Regions from separate parts of the Exiguobacterium sp. NPDC077395 genome, predicted to be linked through region 1. Evidence: predicted binding sites of a transcription regulator. Region 1 holds the regulator's gene; each other region holds the start of a gene.

The links. Region 1 encodes Rex, which represses fermentation and respiration genes when NADH is low (regulators of the CRP and FNR family bind a similar motif). Its sites were predicted from a motif close to TTGTGAAATATTTCACAA; they were not measured.
Region 2: a site for Rex is predicted at 2,655-2,672, ahead of ACQKD4_RS11455 (DoxX family membrane protein). Genes of this name have one in related genera too.
Region 3: a site for Rex is predicted at 4,121-4,138, ahead of adhE (bifunctional acetaldehyde-CoA/alcohol dehydrogenase). Genes of this name have one in related genera too.

The regions. Positions count from the first base shown of each region.
Region 1 covers NZ_JBNNHU010000004.1:13,583-21,322, reverse strand. The annotation lists gene ACQKD4_RS13370 (ABC transporter ATP-binding protein) at 1-126, opposite strand, end outside; gene ACQKD4_RS13365 (FecCD family ABC transporter permease) at 123-1,169, opposite strand; gene ACQKD4_RS13360 (FecCD family ABC transporter permease) at 1,166-2,146, opposite strand; gene ACQKD4_RS13355 (ABC transporter substrate-binding protein) at 2,268-3,200, shown strand; gene ACQKD4_RS13350 (PspC domain-containing protein) at 3,285-3,467, shown strand; gene ACQKD4_RS13345 (FAD-dependent oxidoreductase) at 3,503-4,849, opposite strand; gene tatC (twin-arginine translocase subunit TatC) at 5,062-5,850, opposite strand; gene tatA (twin-arginine translocase TatA/TatE family subunit) at 5,854-6,072, opposite strand; gene ACQKD4_RS13330 (redox-sensing transcriptional repressor Rex) at 6,072-6,728, opposite strand; gene ACQKD4_RS13325 (ABC-F family ATP-binding cassette domain-containing protein) at 6,879-7,740, shown strand, end outside.
Region 2 covers NZ_JBNNHU010000002.1:194,514-202,253, reverse strand. The annotation lists gene ACQKD4_RS11470 (helix-turn-helix domain-containing protein) at 1-347, opposite strand, end outside; gene ACQKD4_RS11465 (MFS transporter) at 458-1,711, shown strand; gene ACQKD4_RS11460 (DUF3817 domain-containing protein) at 1,733-2,029, opposite strand; gene ACQKD4_RS11455 (DoxX family membrane protein) at 2,110-2,616, opposite strand; gene ACQKD4_RS11450 (pyridoxamine 5'-phosphate oxidase family protein) at 2,795-3,208, opposite strand; gene ACQKD4_RS11445 (cold-shock protein) at 3,326-3,526, opposite strand; gene ACQKD4_RS11440 (glycoside hydrolase family 55 protein) at 3,788-5,386, shown strand; gene ACQKD4_RS11435 (flavodoxin domain-containing protein) at 5,350-5,856, opposite strand; gene ACQKD4_RS11430 (glycoside hydrolase family 13 protein) at 5,960-7,609, opposite strand; gene ACQKD4_RS11425 (helix-turn-helix domain-containing protein) at 7,733-7,740, shown strand, end outside.
Region 3 covers NZ_JBNNHU010000001.1:1,348,983-1,356,722, forward strand. The annotation lists gene ACQKD4_RS06950 (DeoR/GlpR family DNA-binding transcription regulator) at 1-194, opposite strand, end outside; gene ACQKD4_RS06955 (alpha/beta hydrolase) at 330-1,244, opposite strand; gene adhE (bifunctional acetaldehyde-CoA/alcohol dehydrogenase) at 1,386-3,977, opposite strand; gene ACQKD4_RS06965 (MarR family winged helix-turn-helix transcriptional regulator) at 4,367-4,813, shown strand; gene ACQKD4_RS06970 (YebC/PmpR family DNA-binding transcriptional regulator) at 4,894-5,607, shown strand; gene ACQKD4_RS06975 (Na+/H+ antiporter family protein) at 5,751-7,070, shown strand; gene ACQKD4_RS06980 (glutamate synthase subunit beta) at 7,209-7,740, opposite strand, start outside.

The DNA.
Region 1 (7,740 bases):
CTTCCCACATCCGTTCGCCCCGAGAAGAACGGTGATTTTTCCATGGGGAATAGAGAACGATAAATGATCGAGCACTGTCTTTTGTTCATATCCGATGGTCACTTGTTTCAAATCAAATGTGTTCATCTCATGCTTCCTTTCATCATCCGTCGAAGTAAATAGAAGAAATACGGCGCTCCGATGACAGCCGTCATCACGCCAGTCCTTAATTCGTACGGATAAAAAATAGTCCGGGCGAGTACGTCCGCCAACACCACGATTGTTGCCCCAACGAGAAGCGTCGCCCAGACGTAAGGGAGCTTCAATCCTTGACGGGCGATATGGGGTGCCATCAATCCGACAAACCCGATCGCACCGACGAAAGCGACACCAATTCCCGCGAGTAGACACGATAGCAATAGCGTTCCACGCTGAATCCCGCGTACCGGAACACCGATGCTAGTCGCCGTCGCCTCACTGATATGGAGCGGGCGCACGTGACGTTCAATCAAAAAGGCCGCCAATAAAAAGAGGAGCACGAACGGCACCATGATCTTCAATTGATTCCACGTCGCGGCGTACACAGTACCGGTAAGCCATTGTTGGATATCGTTCTTCCGATAGACGTTCGAGGCGAGCATCATGAACTGAACAATCCCTTGCGAGAAGATGCTGATTCCAATCCCGACGAGGGCAAGACGGACGGGTGGAACTCCACGTTTTAATAAATAAAAGAGGAACATGCCGACAATGATTGCTCCTAGAAACGAGGCAATCGGGATATAAGCGAGCGGGACCGACAGTTGGTTCGTTCGCTCATCCGTGAAGACGGTGAAAAACGTGGCTGTCGCAACTCCGGCGCCACCGACAATCCCGAAAATCTCTGGGGAGGCCAATTCATTTTTAATCGTCAGTTGTAACAAATGGCCACTGACGGCGAGACTCGCACCGGCAGTCATGGCCATCAACACGCGTGGCATCCGAAACTCGAAGACGACGAGCTGTTCGAACGCATCCCCCGCTCCGACGAACAAAGCAACGAGCGAAGCCGGGCTGAGGAACGTGTCGCCGATTGCGAGCCCGAAATAGATTGACAGGAGTAACCCTGTGATCAGTAGGAGGGCCAACTCGATTTCACGCTTTCGGAGCGTGAACGAGACGGGACCTTTTCGAAAGCGATATGTTTTCATGATTTAAAGACTCCTTGTCTGACACTGACGAGATAGATGAAGAATGCCCCACCGACGACCGCGAGCACGACGCCCACCGTCACTTCGCGTGGGAACAAGATGACTCGTCCTAAAATATCGGCCGCAAGCAACAGGACACTTCCGATCAGGGCACTTCCTGCGAGACGAGCGAAAAAGGCCGTTCCGAACACATATTTCGCCAAATGGGGAGCGAGCAGGCCGACAAATGCAATCGGTCCTGCGAGCGCCACCCCGAATGCGGAGAGCACGACAGCTAGTGTCACCGCGAGAAACTTGATGACACCGACATTTTGTCCGAGCGAACGTGCGACCTGATCTCCGAGCGATAACGTCTCAAGCTCTTTACTGAGAAGCAGGACGAGCACGACCGCCCCCATCATCCATGGCAATAAGACCTCGACAAGACTGAGCGAACGTCCAGCGACCGACCCGGTCAACCAGAACAGTACCTCATCGAGCGCTCCTTCCTCATAAGCGATAATCGACTGAGTGAATGAGCTGAATAGAGCAGCGAGCGATGCACCTGCAAGTGTCATATACATGACGTTCCCACCATTCGCACTTAGCAGATACACAATCACACCGGCGATAAACGCTCCGATGAGCGAAGCTGTCGTGAATGAGGCGATACTGCTAAACCCAAAAAGGGTCACGAGCACGATGGCCAGGCTCGCACCTGCGTTCACAGCCAAAATATCGGGAGATGCGAGCGGGTTACGCGTCACGAGTTGAAAGATGAGACCGGCGAGACCGAGTACGCTCCCAACGAGTAGCGCAACGACTGTACGTGGGATTCGATTGTCTGCCAACGCAATCATCGCTTGTGATGAACCGTCTGCTTGAAACATCATCACATCTTCATGACTGACGGCAATGACACCGACCCGCAAGCTGATATAGCTTAAAATTGGTAAGCAAATGATCAAGAGAAGTAGTTTGATCCAAGGTTTTTTCATGTCCTCACTTCTTTCCTTTCCTACCATAGCAAATATTGCGTTCCAGAAAAAGGGGTTGACAGTGAGAATCATTATCATTTATAGTCAGGTAGGAAAATCACTTACATAGAGGAGAATTGCAATGAAAAAGTGGATACTCGCGTTACTGACGCTTTGCTTAACCGTCGTCCTCGCTGCTTGCGGCGGGTCAGACGAAACAGAGAACGATACAAGTTCAGAGACAGCAACTCGCTCAATCGAACACGCAATGGGAACGGCGGATGTGCCTGAAAACCCGGAACGTGTCGTCGTCTTGACGAACGAAGGGACAGAGGCCCTTCTCGCCCTTGACATCAAACCGGTCGGGGCCGTCAAATCTTGGAACGGTGACCCGTGGTACCCACACATCGAGTCTGAAATGACAGATGTCACGGAAGTCGGGACAGAAAGTGAAGTCAACTTAGAGGCCATCGCGAAACTTAAGCCAGATCTCATCATCGGAACAAAACTTCGTCAAGAGAACATCTACGACAAATTGAACGCCATTGCGCCAACAGTCATGTCAGAAACACTCAAAGGCGATTGGCAAGAAAACTTCGCCCTTTATGCGAACGCACTTAACCTTGAAGAAGAAGGGAACGAAGTGTTGGCAGATTACGATCAGCATGTCGAAGACACAAAGGCTGAACTCGGAGACGCTGTGAACAAAGAACTTTCGGTCGTCCGCTTCCTTCCTGGTGCGTCACGCATTTACTTCACGGATAGCTTCTCGGGTGTCATCTTAGGAGATGTCGGAGTAAAACGCCCAGCTTCGCAAGATCGTACCGAGTTCGCTGAAGAAATCACGATGGAACGCATCCCAGAGATGGCTGGCGATCATATTGTCTACTTCACCTATGGCGGAGCAGACGGATCAAAAACAGCCGAAGAATGGCAGTCGAATCAGTTATGGAAAGACCTTGATGCCGTCAAAGCAGGCGAAGTAACAGAGGTCAGTGATGACATTTGGAACACATCGGGTGGCGTCCTTTCTGCCAACCAAGTGCTTGATGAACTCGTCGACATGTTGAAATAATGAGTAGCGCGCCAATTGTATTGGTGCGCTTTTTCATACATACATATGGTAAAATTTACATATCAACTTAAAAGGAGCTTTGCTATGCAACGTACACTTCGTAAGTCCGCGACGGACCGCTCTCTGTCTGGAGTATGCGGTGGGATTGCTGAATACTTTGGTATTTCTTCAATCGGAGTTCGACTCATCTTTTTGATTCTCCCTGGGAGTTTCCTTCTTTATATGATTTTGACGAATTCCATGAAAGATGCGCCACGCTATCTATAAGAAAACGCGAAAGCTGTTAGCTTCCGCGTTTTCTATTAAGCATTCACTTTGTCTTTCATCGCTTCAAGCGCTCCGCTGTTCAAGAAGTGCCATGGTTTGTTGTAGTGCGGTTGGAAGAAGAAGTCGACGTACGCGAGCTCTTCGACCGTCATCTCGTTTTGGATAGCGAGGGAGAGCGTGTTGACTGCTTGTGTCAAATCCGCTTTTGACAATACTTGTCCACCGACAATGCGATGTGTCTCTTTTTCATAGACGAGTTTGAATTCGACTTTCTCTGCAGTCGGCATGAACTCCGGACGATATGCATCCTCAATGACGACACTTTCTACGTCGAGTCCGAATAGGACTGCCGCTTCTTCCGTTAATCCAGACGACGCGATGTTCCAGTCGTAGAGACGAAGTCCTGACGTTCCTTGCGTCCCTTGGTAGCGGACACGTGGTTGCATCATATTTTCCGCGACGAGCGTTCCCATGCGGACAGCGTTCGTCGCAAGTGGGATATAGGCGTGTGTGCGTGCCGGGTTGTAGTAGACGGCACAGCTGTCACCTGCCGCAAAAATGTCCGGGTTGCTCGTGCGCATGTATTCGTCGACGATGATGGCGCCGTTCCCGAGCATATCGACCTGCCCTTCGAGGAGTCCTGTGTTCGGACGGAATCCGACGCAGAGGATCACGAGATCCGCCTCGAATTCACCTTTGTCCGTCACGACATGTGTGACATTTCCATCTGTACCACGGAACGCTTCGACCGTCTGACCGAGTTCGAGGTCGATCCCGCGACTTGTCATGTCTGCTTCTAATGGATCCGTGAACGACTTATCGAGATATTTGTTCAAGATGCGGTCGGCACTATCGATGAACGTAACATGTTTACCGTATGCTTCGAACGCCTCGACGAGTTCGACTCCGATATAACCCGCTCCGATGACAGCAATCTTCGTTGCATCTGTCGCGCGCTCAATGATACGTTGTGCATGCGCATAGTTTTTACAGAGTTCGATTCCATTCATTTCGATTCCTGGGAGCGTTGGGACAATCGGCCATGAACCCGTCGTGACGATCAAGCGGTCATACGTGTCGTGCACGTCTTCCCCTGTTTCGAGATTTTTGGCGTGGACCGTCTTCGCGTCGGTGTCGATGGATAAGACATCATGTTTCATGCGCATGGTTGCTCCGAGCTCTTCAAGCTCACGTGGAGAGGAGTAGAATAATTCTTCTGCACGTTGGACGACCCCACCGACATGGAGCGCAATCCCACACGAGAGGAAGCTGACGTTATCGTTCCGCTCGTAAACGGTGATATCAAGATTGTTGTGCTTGGCGAGTAATCCTTTGACAGCTGCTGTTCCTGCGTGTGTACATCCGATGACTGCGATTTTCATATGAGTCGTCTCTCCTTTTATGTTAGACAGTACGTTTCGTTTTTAGATTGTGATAAATATCACATTAACTTCTTGACCTTAGTGTACTATTTCACAATATAGGATTCAACGACTATGCTCACTATTTCACGTAAAAGTGTCTAAAGTTTGAACACCAGTTGAACTACAGTGTAATGCATATAAAAAGCATCGTCCCATTTACGGAACGATGCTTATTTCTCATTCATCTGTTTCATTAAATCCATCTGTTCTTGCACCATCGCTTCTTTCTCCCGGCGCAACACCCCTTTGTAGGTGACGCGTGAAATCGATAAACTAATCTCATATAGGAAGAAGAGTGGCAATGACACCATAAGGTGCGACGTCAAATCCGGTGGTGTGATGAATGCCGCGACTACGAATAGCGCGAAGTACGCATACTTACGAATCTTCGATAAGAAGTATGGTGTCACGACACCAATTCGGGTCAAGAACATCGTCACGACCGGCAATTGGAACAATAGACCGAACGGAATCGTCAGTTGCAACAAGAACGTGAAGTAATTGTTCGCCCCGATGATTTGTTCGAGTCCGAGGTCTTGCCCGAGGTCCGTCGAGATATCGAGGACGAGCGGGAATAACCAGTAGTAGGCGAACGCAAGGCCGATCAAGAACAATCCGAAGATGATCGGGATATAAGCGAGCGTACCTTTTCGTTCATTCGGATGCAGACCGGGTGCGACAAACGCCCACACTTGATACAGTAGGAATGGGCTCGCCGCAATCAGGCCGATGATGAGCGCCAAGTTCAAGTAAATCATGAGCGGGTCCGCGACCCCAAAGGCGTTCAGTTCGAGCCCGCGTTCGACGAGATCTTCTTGCAAGTACGCGAGTACATATTTGACACTCGGCAAAGCCATCAAAAAGAAGGCAAAGACGACAAATGCAGATAGCATCAGTCGTCTCCGCAGCTCTGTCAAGTGATCGGTGATTTCCCGCTCTTGATCAGGTTGATGATTCATGGCTTACTGCTCTTTCTTTTCGATAGCTTTCTTGTCGTTCTCGTCGTGCTCGTTCATCATGCCGTTCGTTGCATTTTTGAACTCACGAAGCGTTTGTCCGGCCGCGCGACCAAACTCCGGTAATTTCTTCGGTCCGAAGATGATGAGCGCGATGATGGCGATGATGAATAGACTCGCCCCACCCGGAATCCCGACGACGAGTGATGATGCTAGTAATTCCATTATTGATGGACCCCCTCAGCGGTTGGATAGTGTTGCATAAAGTAAATGAGTGACTGCAGCTCAATCGACAAATCGATGTGATGGACGCGAACCGTGTCCGGTACGGTAAGTCGTGCCGGTGTGAAGTTCAAGATGCCCTTGATACCGAAACGGACCAAGTCGTCTGCGACGGACTGCGCATAGGCAGAAGGTACCGTCAAAATGGCGACGTCAATCTTGTTTTGCTTCATAATCTGTTCCATCTCATCGACGTGATGAATTGGGACGCCTGACATCGTCGTGCCGACTTTTGTCTCGTCTGCGTCGAACCCGACGACGATATGTGTGTTATTGTTTTTAAGGAAGTTATAGTTGACGAATGCCGTCCCAAGGTGACCGACCCCGACCAAGGCGACATTCGTAATCTCGTCCTGATTCAGTGTCTTTCGGAAAAAGTCTAACAGATACTGCACGTTATAGCCATATCCCTTTTTACCGAGCGCACCGAAGTACGAGAAATCACGGCGAATCGTAGCCGAATCGACCTTGACCGCCTCACTCAGTTCTGCTGAAGAGACACGTTGTTTACCTGACGCGTGCAGGCTTTGAATAAATCGATAGTATAGTGGCAACCGTTTGGCTGTCGCTTGTGGAATCTTTGGTTCGTTTTGACTCAACGGAAAGAGCCTCCTTTTTACGACACGTTACAAACGAATCTGAATTTCATACACCTTGATTGTAAACGAATTCACATGACCACTCAACGAATATACCTAAAATCGCTGAAAAATACAGTATACTAAATAGAGAGAAAGGGGTTTTTTCACTTGATCCTACTGCAAGTCAATAACTTATCCAAATCCTTCGGCGTCGAGCCGATTTTAGAAAACGTCAAACTCGAAATCCAAGAAGGCGAACGCGTCGCCCTCGTCGGCCGAAACGGGGCCGGGAAGTCGACGCTTTTGAAAGTCATCGCTGGTGAATATAACTATGACTCCGGGGACATCATGAAGCCAAAAGACGTCACAATCGGCTATCTCGCCCAAGACTCAGGGTTAGAATCCGACGAGACTATTTGGAACGAGATGCTCACCGTCTTCACGGACTTGATTGAGCAAGAGAAGACGCTCCGTCGCATGGAAGCCGACATGGGCTCAGAACGAATCCTAAATGACGCCGCTGCGTATGAACGCCTCCTCTCCTCTTACGATGAAGAGCAGCATACATTCAAAGAGCGTGGCGGTTATCAATATGAAGCGACCATCCGCTCGGTCCTTCACGGGATGCGCTTTTATCCGGACGACTTCGAGCGTCGGATCGACACGCTCTCTGGTGGACAACGGACGCGTCTCGCCTTGGCGAAGATGCTCCTTCAAAGTCCCGACCTGCTCATCTTGGACGAGCCGACGAACCACTTGGACATCGAGACGCTCGCATGGCTTGAGAAGTACTTAAGCGGCTATAAAGGGGCCGTCCTCATCGTCTCCCACGACCGATACTTCCTCGACCGTGTCGTCTCGGTCGTCTATGAGTTGTCGCGTCACCGGAGCCGCCGCTTCGTCGGGAACTACACGAAGTATCTCGAACAGAAGGCCGCTCTCTACGAACAAGAGAAGAAGCAGTTTGAGTCGCAGCAAGAAGAGATTGCCAAGATGCAGGACTTCATTCAGCGAAACATCGCCCGGGCGA
Region 2 (7,740 bases), on a different contig from region 1:
TCCCCATACAACATGTATGCTTTACCTTGCCACACGGAGTTCATTTCTTCTTTTAAGTATGGGGAAAGCATCTGTCGTATTTCTTGATCTGGCCGCGAAACGAGTGTCATTTCTTCATATTCTAACTGCTCGACCATCGTCTGTAATTCAGCTTCTTTCGGGTCAGTCAATAACTGCTGCATCGAGACATCTAACCGACTTGCGAGTTCTCGTAAGCTACGCATCGATGCCTCCGCTTTCCCATTTTCAATCATACTGAGCATCGATTTCGTGACGATCCCTTCCGCCAACTGCGTTTGGGTCATTTTCTTCTGTTTTCGTAACGTTTTAATTCGTTCACCAATCATATGCCACCTCTATAAGTTAAATTATATTGAACTTTATGTTTACATTTCACTCGATTGCCTTTATGATAATGTTAAATCACATTTAACTAATTTGCAAAGGAGTGTTCTCTATGAAATTCTTATCTTCCAATTTATCGATTTTATTACTCGGTAAATTCATGTCACTGTTCGCATCCAACTTATTTACGTTCGTAGCAGGATTAACGGTGTTGACGACGACTGGATCTGGATTACAATTCGCATTTGTCTTACTGGCAGGCACATTGCCACGCGTTCTTTTGTCACCATTTGCCGGCGCTTATGCGGACAAACTTGACCGAAAACGAGTCATCATCAAGATGGAGTCTTTGAATGGAGGACTGTTTTTACTCGCAGGGATTGCAAGTTTGCTTTGGACGTTCGAAGCACCTGCCTTTTATGTCATCACATTCTTCCTATCCATCGTCTCTACCTTCTTATCGGTCACGCTATCGAGTTCGATCCCACTTCTATTCGAAGAGGAAGAGCTTCAACGTGCCAACTCCCTCATTCAGAGCATCATCTCCATCTCAAGTATCGGCACTCCGCTTCTTGCCGGAGCACTGTTTAAACTCATACCGATTCCAGCTTTTTTATTCAGCTCAGCCCTATTCTTCATGATTGCCGCCTTGCTTGCTTCTCGACTCACATTTCATCAGAAAGAGATTGCTCCAACCGAACAATCCACCTGGGAAGATGTACGGTCCGGTCTCTCTTATTTGAAGCAGCAACGAGTTTTATGGACAGTCGCCGTTCTAGCTGCCTTCTTGAACTTCTTTTTCGTCGCGACAGAAGTGTTGTTCCCGATAGCCGCTTTACAAGAGGTCGGCGTGTCTCCGTTTCAGTTTGGACTACTTGAAAGCATGGTTGCCATTGGATTCTTAATCGCTTCTTTACTTCACGCCTTGCCACTATTCAAAATCAAACATCGTCTGTCGACCATGCGATCTGCACTGACCATACTCAGTGTTCTATTTGTCGGCCCTGCCATTCCATTATATTTGAACTTCAACGTCCTCACTTCGATTTTCTTTTTCGCAATGTTCGCCTTATTGAGTGGTTTCTTTATCGTACGTGTCAACGTTCCGATTCAATTGCTTTTACAAACGAATACGGATCCGAATTATTTAGGTCGCGTGATTGGGGTACTCGAGTCACTTGCGATGGGTATCACGCCAATCGGTTTTATTCTATTCGGGGTATTGAGTGATCTTGTACCAGTCGCACATCTATACACTGCATGTATGATTGGCCTACTCCTATGTACCTGCACACTCACATATCGGATTCGCCATGACATCCAAGCGGAACGGTCAGCAGCTCAGTCAATTGAACGAGTATCCTAACAAAAAAAGACATCGAACGAATCAGTTCGATGTCTTCTCTGTTGACGCGAGTACCCGTTTTTCTAATAAAAATGGTCCGAATGGGATGACCGATGCCATGACGGCAAGCGTCAGAACTTTGAAGCCCCAACGGAAGCGCCACGCCATGTAGACGGCTGCGAGCACATAAGCCACAAACAAGAAACCATGTGCAGCGCCGACGATGCTGACCGCGAGTGGAATACCCGCCATATACTTCAATGGCATCGCGATAAACAGTAACAACAAGAAGGACACACCTTCTGTGTAGCCAAGCCATTTAAAATGAGTCGTAGTCATATGCGTTCTCCTTTATCTCTGTAGGCTATATCTATCGTAGCCGAAACATGAGAGGTTTGTCACAGGAGAGTGCATAAAAGTTACGAAGCTATTTGACGATTTGGTGAACGATGCAATACTTTCGTTTCGACGAAGTTGCGAAGGAACAAACCATCGACTCCGATTTTCCCTGCGTTATGTCCAGCAACCAAAATCAATACGGATACGATCAACATCGTTGGGTTCGTACTGACCGTTCCAGAGAGCAAGAAAGCCATGTTCATGACAAGACCGAAGAACGCCGCGCTACGTGTGAGTGCTCCGAGCAATAACCCCAACCCGACCAAAAATTCACCATAAGGAATAAGGACATCGAATAATCCAGCGTTCGGAATCGCAACGTTTTCTAAGAATGCAGCCCACCATCCTGCGACGGCTGGATGTTCTCCAGTCGCGAGTGTCACCGCGTTGTTTAAGAATCCTTCCGTTCCAAAACCACCTGTGATTTTACCCCAACCTGCTGTTAACCAATGATAACCGAGCCAGACACGTAACACCGTCAAGATTGCCGTAGCGATGTTATGATTTTGCCAAAATTTCGTGAACATGATGATTCCTCCTTTTCAAGAAGTTGAATAAATGAATAATGTGATTACATTCACAATATACCACCTATGTTCACTATTTCACATATGTATTTTGCTTTGTTCATGATTCGTCCATATGTACGTCACACTCTATTCACATCCAGCAAAAAGACGCCTACTCGAGGCGTCTTTGAGAAGTTTACAACGTTACTTCTTGAGGTGGCTGCCCTTTTTTATTCATCACACGCATCGATTCTGGTTCGATTTTGAGAATGACCAATTTCGGATCGTCCGGACCATCAAACCAGCCCTCGAGTTTGTCGTTCCACACTTTTTCTTTCATCGATTCATCGTCTGACACAGTCGCTTTCCCTAAGATTTCTAAGTAGGTGTCCCCCACTCCATCTCCGTCATAACCAATCAAAATATGCGTATATGGATTCTTCTCTAATTCCTCCACCTTATCTGTATCGTTCGAGGTTGCTGTGTAGAGTGTAAAATCATCATGGAAAAATGTCATGTAACGACTATGTGGCTTCACTTTATACACGGTCGCCATCGTCCCTACATCACTTGAATCTAGGATTTTTAAAGCTGTTTCTTTTGCACTCATTCCAAATTCCTCCTTCATGATTTGTCGCTCGTATACTGTTCCCTCAAACTACACGATTAAACACAAAAAAACCTGCTCGCCGATGCGAGCAGGTATCATATTCCTTAGAAAGGAAGATTAGATTTTTTCAACGTTAGAAGCTTGTGGTCCACGAGCTCCGTCTGTGATTTCGAAAGTTACTTCTTGGCCTTCTTCAAGTGTTTTGAAGCCGTCGCCTTGGATTGCTGAGAAGTGTACGAATACGTCGTCTCCGCCTTCCATTTCGATGAAGCCGTAACCTTTTTCTGAGTTAAACCATTTTACTTTACCTGTGTTCATGAATGAACCCTCCTGAAATAAACGCTATGCGTTATAGTAGTGCCTTACTAGAAAAAACTTGACCAAAAAAAATACAAGCCTCTGGATTATCTAACGAAAAATAATCCCAAGCACTTGTGAATTATGATTCCAGCTATTCTTAATTAAGCACATATTGAATATAACACGACTAGATGCTTCTGTCTAGTAAATACTTCTGATTGCTAAAAAACGAGGTGAAACGGGTACATGCTAGAGAAGATGATGCTAGGAGGATTTATTATGAAAAATGCAAAGGACCCACAATCAATCGCATCGATGATTACCTCATATTCTGATTGGTCGGAAGAAGACCTCATCCAGCGAACACTCGAATGGCATCGTGTCACTCGCGAGACATCTTACTCAGAGCAGCAACAATCCATCCCTTGCCGAATTCCAATGACAGAACGTATTACGCCTGTTCAAACGTCACTCCCGCTCGAACAAATGGACGGAATGGTTCGTCCTGTTTGGATGCGACGCCTCGATGCGGAATATTTGAATCTGCTTCAGGTCACAAAACAACGTGTTGATGTGACAGATTATGGCGCTGTCGGGGACGGACAAACGGATTGCACGCTCGCTTTTCGTCTCGCCCTCCGCTCCAATCGCCGTGTCTTTGTCCCGGCAGGTGTGTATATCGTTCGGGGCATTCGCCTTCCTTCGAACTGCGTGTTAGAAGGTGCCGGACAGGACGTCACCATTCTAAAACTATCCGATTGTGCCCCAAAGCATCGAAGATTGTTACGAAACGCCACCCCATTTGCGGGAAACCATCATATCGAGGTATGTCACCTGACGCTCGATTGGAACGTTGCACGATTAGGCGATGCGAAACGAACGACGAGCGGTGACACGTCATCGAGTGCCTTGACGTTTGCCCATGTGACGTATGGCTGGGTGCATCATGTGACGGCTAAAAATGCCGGTCTTCATGCGTTCGACATCACGTCTCCACACTATCATTACTTAGGGGACGGCCTCCGTGCCGCAAACGGCAGTCGGTATATTCATCTTGATTACCTTGAGGCGACGAACTATGGGGATGACGGAATCACGACACACCATAGCGATGCCATTTATATCACCAACTGTTATTGTCATCACCCTCATGGTCGAACGCATGCTGTTGGATTTTCAAACTCGAATGGCATTGAGATTGACGATGGATCGCGGCACGTCACACTCGTGAACAATAAAAGTGAAGGATGTTTTGGCGGAATCGAAGTAAAGGCACATGGAACCTCGTCAGCGGCTCATGACGTTCATATTTTTGGACACCTTTCACTTCATGACAATCGCTCATTTAACTTCCGTCACATTGGTCATCATTTAGCAGACGATCCCGATTCGGCGACAGCACGCTTTCTGTCTGGTACGAACTTAGTATCCGTCGAACCGGTCCGAAGCTCGCTATATGCGAAATCCTCGCCACGAAGCCTGGTCGTATCGGCCTATCAAGACGTCTTGATCCATGGATTGACCGCGATCGGTGACCCGACTTACGATTACGAAAAACATCCGGCACTGGCGATTCAATACAAGTCTCGGCGCGTTCAATTACATCGCATCTCCGTACGTGGATTTACAACCTCGAGAGCTGATCTCGAACTGTTCGGAGGGGATAATCGGACCGATGAAGTGACCATCGAAAACTTACGATGCCTTGAATCTGCGCCAATCGCGTTAAGAATAGGACGTCAGCTGGAGAAAATCGCACTTCATCAAATCGAAGGACAGAAAAAAAGCGGAGATGTACTCATCTCCACGAAAAGTCCAATCGATGCGAAAGACATGCTCGCTTACGGATTCTCGGACCGAGTACGTTCAGACGTTTGAGCCGCCTCGACAAGCCGATCCAATTTGTCCTCATCGAGTTCAAGCGAGCTTTCTTTCTGTTTGGCCATCATGCGGACGATCGCTTTGTCTAAAAAGCCCATTCGTTCAAAGTCATACCCGCTCCCGACAACTTCGACGAAATAGGCATGTTCTCGTAGCGTGTCACAATAAGCTTCTTCTAGCTCGCGAATCCGTTCCGATTCTGTCGGTGTCCCGGCACACAAATATAGAGCAAGGGGATGCTCGAGCAAGTGTGCCTCATGAAGCGACAACCATTCCTTCATCTCGTCCTGGATGGTACCCATCCGAATCGAACTGCCGACGATGACGTGATCCACGGTCTCCCACATGACGTTCGGCTCTTCTACGATATTTTGGACATGAACGTCTCCCGATAACCGTTCAGCGAGTAAAGACGCCACTTTTTCACTCGTCCCATATCTGGAAGAGTACGCGATTAAAGTACCCATGTCGTTCCCTCTTTTCATGTCAGACGTTACTTACACTATTCCCGAATCATCGAGAGAAGATACGCGACCATTCAAAAAAGCTCGCCGTCTGGCGAGCTTTTCGTCACAGTTTATACACTTGTGCTTCGTAAGGACGAAGGGTGAACGGTTCAATCGGTTCCATGTTTCCGATGACGCGTTCTTTTACGTCATATGGTAAGTCACGTTGTTGTGTGTCACCTGAGAAGTTACAGAGCACGAGCCATGTCTCTCCTTCGAACGAACGTGTGAACGCATAGATTGCCTCATCTTCCGGTAACAACAGCTCATACTTTCCATAGACAACGAGCGGATTGGCTTTACGGAGCGCAATCAATTGACGGTAGTAATGGAAGAGCGAATTCGGGTCTTTCCGTGCCGCTTCCGCATTGATGTCGACATAGTTCGGGTTGACCCCAATCCATGGTGTTCCTGTCGTGAAGCCACCATGTGCTTCGTCCGACCACTGTACCGGCGTTCGTGAATTGTCACGTCCTCGCTCATGAATTCCACGGAAAATCTCATCGTGCGTCAACAACCCTTTTGATGTGTAGTCACGGTAGGCGTTTAACGTTTCGATATCTCGGTACTGATCAATCGAATCAAACGCGACGTTTGTCATCCCGAACTCTTCCCCTTGATAAATGTAAGGTGTCCCTTTCAATAGATGAAGAAGTGTCGCAAGCATCTTCCCGGAACGGACACGATACTCAGGTGAATCGTTTCCGAAGCGCGAGATGGCTCGTGGCTGGTCGTGGTTACTCCAGTACAGGCTGTTCCACCCTTCCTCTTCCAGTCCTTCTTGCCAACGCGAGAAGATTGTCTTTAACTCGGTCAATTTCCAGTCCGTCGGATTCCATTTCCCGAAGCTACCGTTCCCGACATCTACATGCTCAAAATGAAAGACCATGTTCAGTTCGTTACGGTCTTCCCCTGTATACAATTTCGCTTCTTCCACACTGACTCCTGGCATCTCACCGACCGTGATCGTGTCGTATTTCGATAAGACTTCTTGATTCATCTCTTGCATGAATTCATGGATACGTGGTCCGTTAAAGAAGAATGGCGTGCCGTCACCGTACCCTGTTCCTTGCGTTTGACCATCCGGATAGCTTGGATTTTTTGAGATCATATTGATCACGTCCATCCGGAACCCGTCGACCCCTTTATCGAGCCAATACGTCATGAGATCGTACACTTCACGACGAAGCGTTTCGCTTTCCCAGTTCAGATCCGGTTGTTTCTTACTGAATAAGTGAAGGTAGTACTCATCACTCGCCTCATCATACTGCCAAGCGCTGCCGCCGAAGAAAGCCCCCCAGTTCGTCGGAGGTTGACCATCTTTCCCTTTTTTCCAAATATAATAGTCGCGATATGGACTCTCTTTTGAAGAGCGTGACTCCATGAACCACTGGTGTTCATCGGAAGAGTGATTGACGACCAGGTCCATCATGATTTTAATCCCGTGACGGTGTGCTTCTTCAAGCATCGCATCAAAGTCGTCCATCGTACCGAACTCCTCCATAATGGCACGATAATCACGAATGTCGTATCCATTGTCGTCGTTCGGTGAATCGTATACCGGCGAGAGCCAGATGACGTCGATCCCGAGCTCTGCCAAATAAGACATCTTCTCCGTGATTCCTTGGATGTCACCAATCCCATCACCATTCGAATCGTTGAAGCTACGTGGATAAATTTGATACACGACTGCTTCTTTCCACCATTGTTTCATGTTACGTCCTCCTTGAAGTTCATTTCCGTTTCAACGCTTTCATCGTACTGTCTTCAAGGATTCATGACCATCCATGATATGATTAGGATATGTACAATTTTGCTATAAAATGAGGAGACTATTATGGAAAT
Region 3 (7,740 bases), on a different contig from region 1:
TCTTCGTCAGGAGTCGCGATGAGTGTCGCTCCCCCGTGCACCCTTGCCAGATATCCTTCCGCTTCGAGGTCCGTCAAATCACGACGAATCGTCGACTCGGATGAATCCGTCAAATCAACCAACTCTTTCAATTTGACGACTTTCTGCTCAGATAAGCGTTGTAATATCAACTGATGTCGTTGTTTCGTTAACATCTTGTTCCCTCCATATGTCTAATATAAAGCGTTTTCATTATAAAAACAACTAAAATCATTCAAAAACATTCAGATACATTCAATTTGTCACAATTATAACATAAAAAACGGTCATATAATGACCGTTTTTTATGTTTATGACTGTTTTCTTAACCATTCCACCACTTCTTGGACGAGTTTTGGATGAATCGGTTCATCAATCGCCTCACGGTATTCTTTATGAAGCGTCAGAAGAGAATGCGGTGAATCTCGCTTCACGAGAAGGTGATTCATGTCATCGATGATCGAGGACGTAACCTCCCCTTTCGTCTGAATCATATGGACGTGCTCCGGTGGGACTTGTACGTCACGCCCTCCTGTAATCGCAAGGACCGGAACAGTGACATGTTCTAACCGCTCCCGTACGTCATACGAGGCATGTTCGCGAATCCATTTTGCGTTCACGACTTGTCCTCTGTATTTAAAAGCGGAAACTTTCGTGCGTAAAGATCGCTCGAGCAAGTCATCCTGCCGCTGTCTCACCTTTTTCGCCACCCCTGTCACCCGGTAAAACATGCCTTTTAATCCTTTGACACGTTCGACGTCCTTTGCTAAGGCGTCTGCCTGATATAAAAACATCTGTTTCGATGACTCATGGAACCCTGACAATAAAATGAGTCCATCGGATTTCGTCTCCAATTGTACAGCTGGCGCAAGGATTGCCCCTTCACTATGACCGAGTATATAGAGATGATTCACATCTGCGAGTTGTCGAATCGTCCGCACGACTAGAATCGCATCGTTAATCAAATCATGTAACCCGACCTTATTGAAGTCACCATCCGACTTCCCGATTCCTTGTTTGTCATACCGAAAGACGTTATAGCCATGATCGTATAGCGCCTCAGCTAACTTTCCGTACGTATTAAAGCCGACGCCACCCATATTCCCGTCACGGTCACTTGGTCCGCTTCCACTCAACATGACAATGGTCGCCCGAGGCTCCTCATGCGAAAGAAAAGTTCCTGCAATTGTTCCATACGCTGTCGTAATCGTCATCTCTTGTTTCATCGTATCGCCTCCACTTCTATCATACCCGAAACGAACGACCAAAAAAATATGTCGTCGCCTGTACCGTTTCTTAACTAACCTTTTATCTACTCAAAAAAGGTGCCCGCTCTCTCGAACGGGCACCTTGATTGATTTGATTTCTTATACGCCTTCGTATGCTGCGTACATGATTTCTTTCAACTCTTCAACGAGCGGCATTTTCGGGTTTGCCGTCGTACATTGGTCTTCGAATGCGTCGACTGCCATTTTGTCAATCTTCGCATCGAGTTCTGCTTTCTTGATGCCTTGTGCTTTGAACGAGAGTTTGATGTTCAAACGTTGACCGAGCTCGATGATCGCTTGGACGAGTGACTCGACACCTTCTGCTGTCGTACTTGCCGGGAGGCCGAGGTAACGTGCGATTTCTGCGTAACGCTCGTCTGCGATGAATGACTCATATTTCGGGAACGCCGCAAGTTTTGATGGGCGTGTCGCGTTGTAACGGATGACGTGTGGCATAAGGATTGCGTTCGTACGACCGTGTGGTACGTGGAACTCTCCACCGATTTTGTGAGCGATCGAGTGGTTGATTCCAAGGAACGCGTTCGCGAACGCCATACCAGCCATCGTTGAAGCGTTGTGCACTTTCTGACGTGCTTCCGCATCGCTACCGTTTTCATACGCTTTTGGTAGGTAGTCGAAAATCATCTTGATGGCGCGGAGGCAGAGGCCGTCCGTGTAATCATTCGCCATGACTGAAACGTATGCTTCGATCGCGTGCGTCATGACGTCCATTCCTGTGTCAGCCGTAATTGATGCTGGCACGGTCATGACGAACTCAGGGTCGACGATGGCAACGTCTGGTGTGATCGCATAGTCGGCAATCGGATATTTCACGTTACGTTTTTTGTCTGTAATGACGGTGAACGGTGTCACTTCAGAACCTGTACCAGAAGTTGTCGGGATGGCGATAAACATTGATTTGTTACCGAGCGTCGGGAACTTGTACGTCCGTTTGCGAATATCCATGAATTTCTGACGAAGGTTTGAGAACTTCTCTTCTGGACGTTCGTAAAAGAGCCACATTCCTTTTGCAGCATCCATCGGTGATCCACCACCGAGTGCGATAATCATGTCTGGTTGGAAGTGACGCATCGCTTCGGCACCGTTCATGACCGTTTCGACAGATGGGTCTGGTTCGACTTGGTCAAAGATGCGGTACTCAACACCTGCAGGCAAGTTTTTGATGACTTTGTCAGCAAATCCGAGTTTGACCATCATTTCATCCGTGACGATCATCGCCCGTTTTTTCGTTGTGAGCGATTGAAGGTATTGCACCGAGTTTTTCTCGAAGTAGATTTTTTCAGGTACTTTGAACCATTGCATATTCACGCGACGTCTCGCCACCTTTTTCACGTTGAGTAGATGTTTCGCCGTCACGTTTTCTGAGACGGAGTTTTTACCGTATGACCCACAGCCGAGCGTGAGGGATGGTGTCATTTCGTTATAAAGGTCACCGATTCCACCGTGTGCTGAAGGTGAGTTGACGATGATACGGCAAGCTTTCATGCGAAGACCGAAGTCAAGGATGGCATCGTCATCTGTTGAGTGGATGACCGCTGTGTGACCGAGACCACCGATTTCGAGCATTTTTTCAGCGATCGCGAATCCTTCTTCACGTGACTGTACTTTATAAGCACCGAGAACCGGGCTCAACTTCTCATGAGAAAGAAGTTCAGTTGCGCCGACCGTTTCAAGTTCAGCAATCAAGATTTTCGTATCAGCCGGTACGTTGAGACCTGCTTTTTCAGCGATCCACGCTGCTGGCTTCCCGACGATTTCTGGGTTGACCGCACATGTGTCCGTGCGAATGACGAGTGTTTCGAGTTTCGCTTTTTCTTCAGGTGAGCAGAAGTAGCAACCGAGTGCCGTCATTTCTGCTTTCACTTCTTCATAAACTTCTTGGTCGACGATGATTGCTTGTTCAGACGCACAAATCATACCGTTGTCGAACGTTTTTGAAAGGATGACGTCCGAGATGGCACGTTTCACTTTCGCAGTCTTATCGATATAAGCCGGTACGTTACCAGGTCCGACACCGAGTGCTGGTTTACCAGTCGAATAAGCTGATTTGACCATTGCTGCCCCACCAGTCGCAAGAACCATCGCCACACCTGGGTGGTTCATGAGTGCTTTTGTTGCGTCGAGTGACGGGACTTCAACCCATTGAATCAAGTTTTCAGGAGCACCTGCTGCTATCGCTGCGTCACGAAGAACACGTGCCGCTTCACTTGAACACTGTTGAGCGGATGGATGGAACGCGAAGATGATTGGGTTACGTGTCTTGATGGCGATGATCGCTTTGAACATCGTTGTCGATGTTGGGTTTGTGACCGGTGTGACCCCAGCTACGACACCGACTGGTTCTGCGATGTATGTGATTCCGTTTTGAACGTCGTCTTCAAGAACGCCAACTGTTTTTTCTCCACGGAGTGAGTTGTAAATATATTCTGTCGCGAAGATGTTTTTGATCATCTTGTCTTCAAAGACACCGCGGCCAGTTTCTGTATGTGCTAATTTCGCAAGTGCGACGTGTTGCTCAAGACCAGCGAGCGCCATCGCTTGTACGATTTCATCGATTTTCTCTTGGTCGAACGTCATCAACGTATCGAGTGCGGCATGTGCACCCGCTACAAGCGTATCCACCATTTGTTCTGCCGTAGTTTCCACTTTTGCTTTCTCTTTGACTGCCATGTTAGGTTCCTCCTCATAATTGAGAGCTTTTAATGAACATATTGACTTGATGGAAGACACAATGTGATGACTGCTTTCAAGAGATTGTGCTTTCCTTCACATTCATAGAATACAATGTTTTTCAGAGTTTGTGGGTGACAACAATGTGAACTCTTTCACAATATTTTTTTGTCATTTGTTGATACCCCTTGATTTTTAACTGTGTCCTCAGTAAAATCGAATGCGTTTTCATGAAAACAAGTAATTCCGTTTATGTAAACGCTTACATAAATTGTGTCGGTTCTATTTCTTCTAAGATGTATCAATCATCACATCAACCCGTTTTTAGGTTCAACTGCACCTAACTCGTGTATAATGAAAATAGAACCTAACTAGGAAGTGAATCTACTATGCCGAAACAAGATGCTGCGGACCAGTTCGTCAAACTGATCCCTTTAATTCGTCGTAAACTGCTACGTCGATCTGATTTCCCACAAATTCCGAACTTGAACTTCTCTCATTTCCATCTGTTGATGTTGATTGAGGACGAGGGGGCTGTCACAAATGGACGAATTAGTGAAACACTCTCCATCGCGCCGCCCAATGTTACCCCGCTCATCACGAAACTGTTAAATGAAGGATATATTACACGCGTACCGGATGAACGGGACCGCCGTGTCATTTGGAACCAGTTGACAGAGAAAGGTGAGCGTATTTTACTCGAACGGAGAGACTCGTTCCGGAGGCTTTTTGAGGAGCGTCTCGCCTTTTTAAACGAGGATGAAACCGACCGCCTCATTGACAGTTTGAAGACGCTCACCGAGATTGTTGAGAAGATGGATAAGGGCGACGAGTAAAACTTTTCTCGTCAATTCACGCAACTTCTTATATAATCTGTAATGAATCTACGTACAAATGGAAAGAGAGATGACATGTAATGGGTCGTAAATGGAACAACATTAAAGAGAAGAAGGCGTCGAAAGACGCGAACACGAGTCGCGTCTATGCGAAGTTCGGTCGCGAGATTTATGTGGCCGCCCGTCAAGGGGAACCTGATCCTGAGTTGAACCAGTCATTAAAATTCGTTGTGGAGCGTGCGAAAACGTATAACGTGCCCCGTGCGATTATCGATCGCGCCATCGATAAAGCAAAAGGTGGCGACGAGGAAAACTTCGATGAGCTACGTTATGAAGGATTTGGACCGAACGGTGCGATGGTCATCGTCGATACGTTGACGAACAACGTAAACCGTACAGCATCTGAAGTACGTGCCGCTTTCGGTAAAAACGGAGGAAACATGGGTGTCAGCGGTTCGGTCGCCTACATGTTTGATGCGACAGCCGTCATCGGTGTCAATCAAATGTCGGCAGACGATGTCCTTGAACTCATGATGGAACACGACCTCGACGTTCGTGACGTCATCGAAGAAGATGAGACAGTCATTGTTTACGCCGAGCCAGAAGCGTTCCATGCCGTTCAGACTGCATTCAAGTCTGCCGGGGTTGAAGAGTTCGCCGTCGCCGAGTTGACGATGCTTCCACAAAACGAAGTGTCGCTCGATGACGATTCGAAAGAACAGTTTGAAAAATTAATCGATGTGCTCGAAGACTTGGAAGATGTTCGCCAAGTGTATCACAACGTCGATCTGTAACACGTAAGCGATAACTTTCACGAGTTATCGCTTTTTTTCATAATCGATTTGACAAGGGTCACATCATATGTTAAATTTCAAAAAGTCTTTATCATATTAAAGTGATACCAAGAGAAAGAAATTGTGAAAGGTGTTGGATGGATATGAACGCAGTATTACTTGCAGTCATCGTCTTATTTGCACTCGCCATCAGTCGTGTGCACATTGTATTGTCCTTAATATTAGCTGCGCTTGTCGGAGGGCTTGTTGGAGGGCTCGGATTTAACGATACGTTGACCGCTTTCAGCGACGGTCTTGGCGGCGGAGCGAGCATCGCCCTTAGCTATGCGCTTCTCGGAGCATTCGCCGTCGGATTGTCGAAGACGGGTCTACCAGACGTCTTAGCTGAAAAGTTAATTGCGATGTCAGGTCGTGACGTGTCAGGAAAGCGCGTGATGTACGTCAAAGCGTTCTTATTGTCGCTTCTTTTATTGTTGTCAATCAGCTCACAAAACGTACTCCCGATTCACATCGCCTTTATCCCGATCGTGATTCCGCCGTTACTCGTCTTATTCAATGAGTTGAAGTTAGATCGCCGCCTCGTCGCAACCATCTTGACGTTCGGTCTCGTGACACCGTATATGTTGCTACCAGTCGGGTTCGGTGGCATTTACTTGAACGAGATTTTGATTGCAAACGTTGAAGCGAACGGCTTAGCTGTCGGAGACGTCAATATCATTTCGATTATGGGAATCCCGGCATTTGGGATGGTCGTTGGATTGATTGCCGCGTTCATTCACTACCGGAAACCACGAACGTACGAAACGATTGCACTCGGACCGTCTGACTATGAAGTTCGTCAAATGAGTGGTTTCAAGATGATCATGACACTTGTCGTCGTTCTCATCGTCCTCATCGTCCAATTGCAGACGGAGTCGATGATTGCTTCAGCGGTGACAGGACTAATCTTACTCTCGATTTTCCGCCTCATCCCTTGGTCAGAGGCCGATGACATCTTCACGAGCGGGATGCGCATGATGGCATTCATCGGTTTCGTCATGATTGCCGCTAGTGGATTCGCAGCCGTTATTCGTGAAACAGGTGCCATCGATCCGCTCGTCAACGGTGCGAGCGATTTGATGGGTGATTCTAAAATGATCGCAGCTCTTGTCATGTTACTTGTCGGACTCGTCATTACACTTGGCATCGGCTCGAGCTTCTCAACTGTTCCAATCATTGCGGCCATCTTCGTACCGCTTTGTGTACAGTATGGCTTCTCTGTCGAGGCGACGATTGCCATCATCGGGACTGCAGGTGCTCTTGGTGACGCCGGGAGTCCTGCAAGTGACTCGACCCTCGGACCTACGAGTGGATTGAACGCTGACGGTCAACACGATCACCTTCGTGAAACGGTTTGGCCAACGTTCTTACACTACAACATTCCACTCATCATCTTCGGGGTGATTGCCGCGATGGTGCTTTGATCATTTTTTCCGTCGTGAATAAATGGTTCCTAATAAAATCAGGATGAGAATAAACCAGATTCCCGTATACATGAGGATTTCGGTGAACATAAAACTCCTCCTAAACAAAAGATAAGGAGCGACAGTTGTCGCTCCTTTTTATGATGAGGTTTTTAAAACGGTCTTGCAAGTATCGAGATACGCATCGACCACTTCTGCCACCTCTCGTCCTTCTCGAATTGCCCATACAATTAGGCTTTGCCCCCGCTTCGCATCCCCAGCTACAAAGACGTTATCCGTTGCCGTATGGAAATCTATCGTTTTCTCGACGCCGATTTTCCGCAACTCGTGCTCTGGTCGTTCAAATCCAATGGCGACGAGGATGAGGTCCGCCGGGTACGTCTCCATCGAATCTTCCTCTACGAAGAAAGTCGCTTGACCATCCGGGTTGACGACTTTCGTCATCCGTTCCGTTTCAATCCCTGTGACACGTCCTTCTTTCGTGACGATTTGGTTGGAGCGAATCAAATATGTTCTCGGGTCTTTCTCATAGACCGCGAGTGATTCCGCATACGCATAATCGGTCGTAAGCGTGTCAGGTTGAAGTGGCCAAGGTTTCTCTGGTGCACGGAGCAACCCTTTTGACGGGTGCTTCCCAAATTGAACGACTGATTTTGCACCTTGACGGATT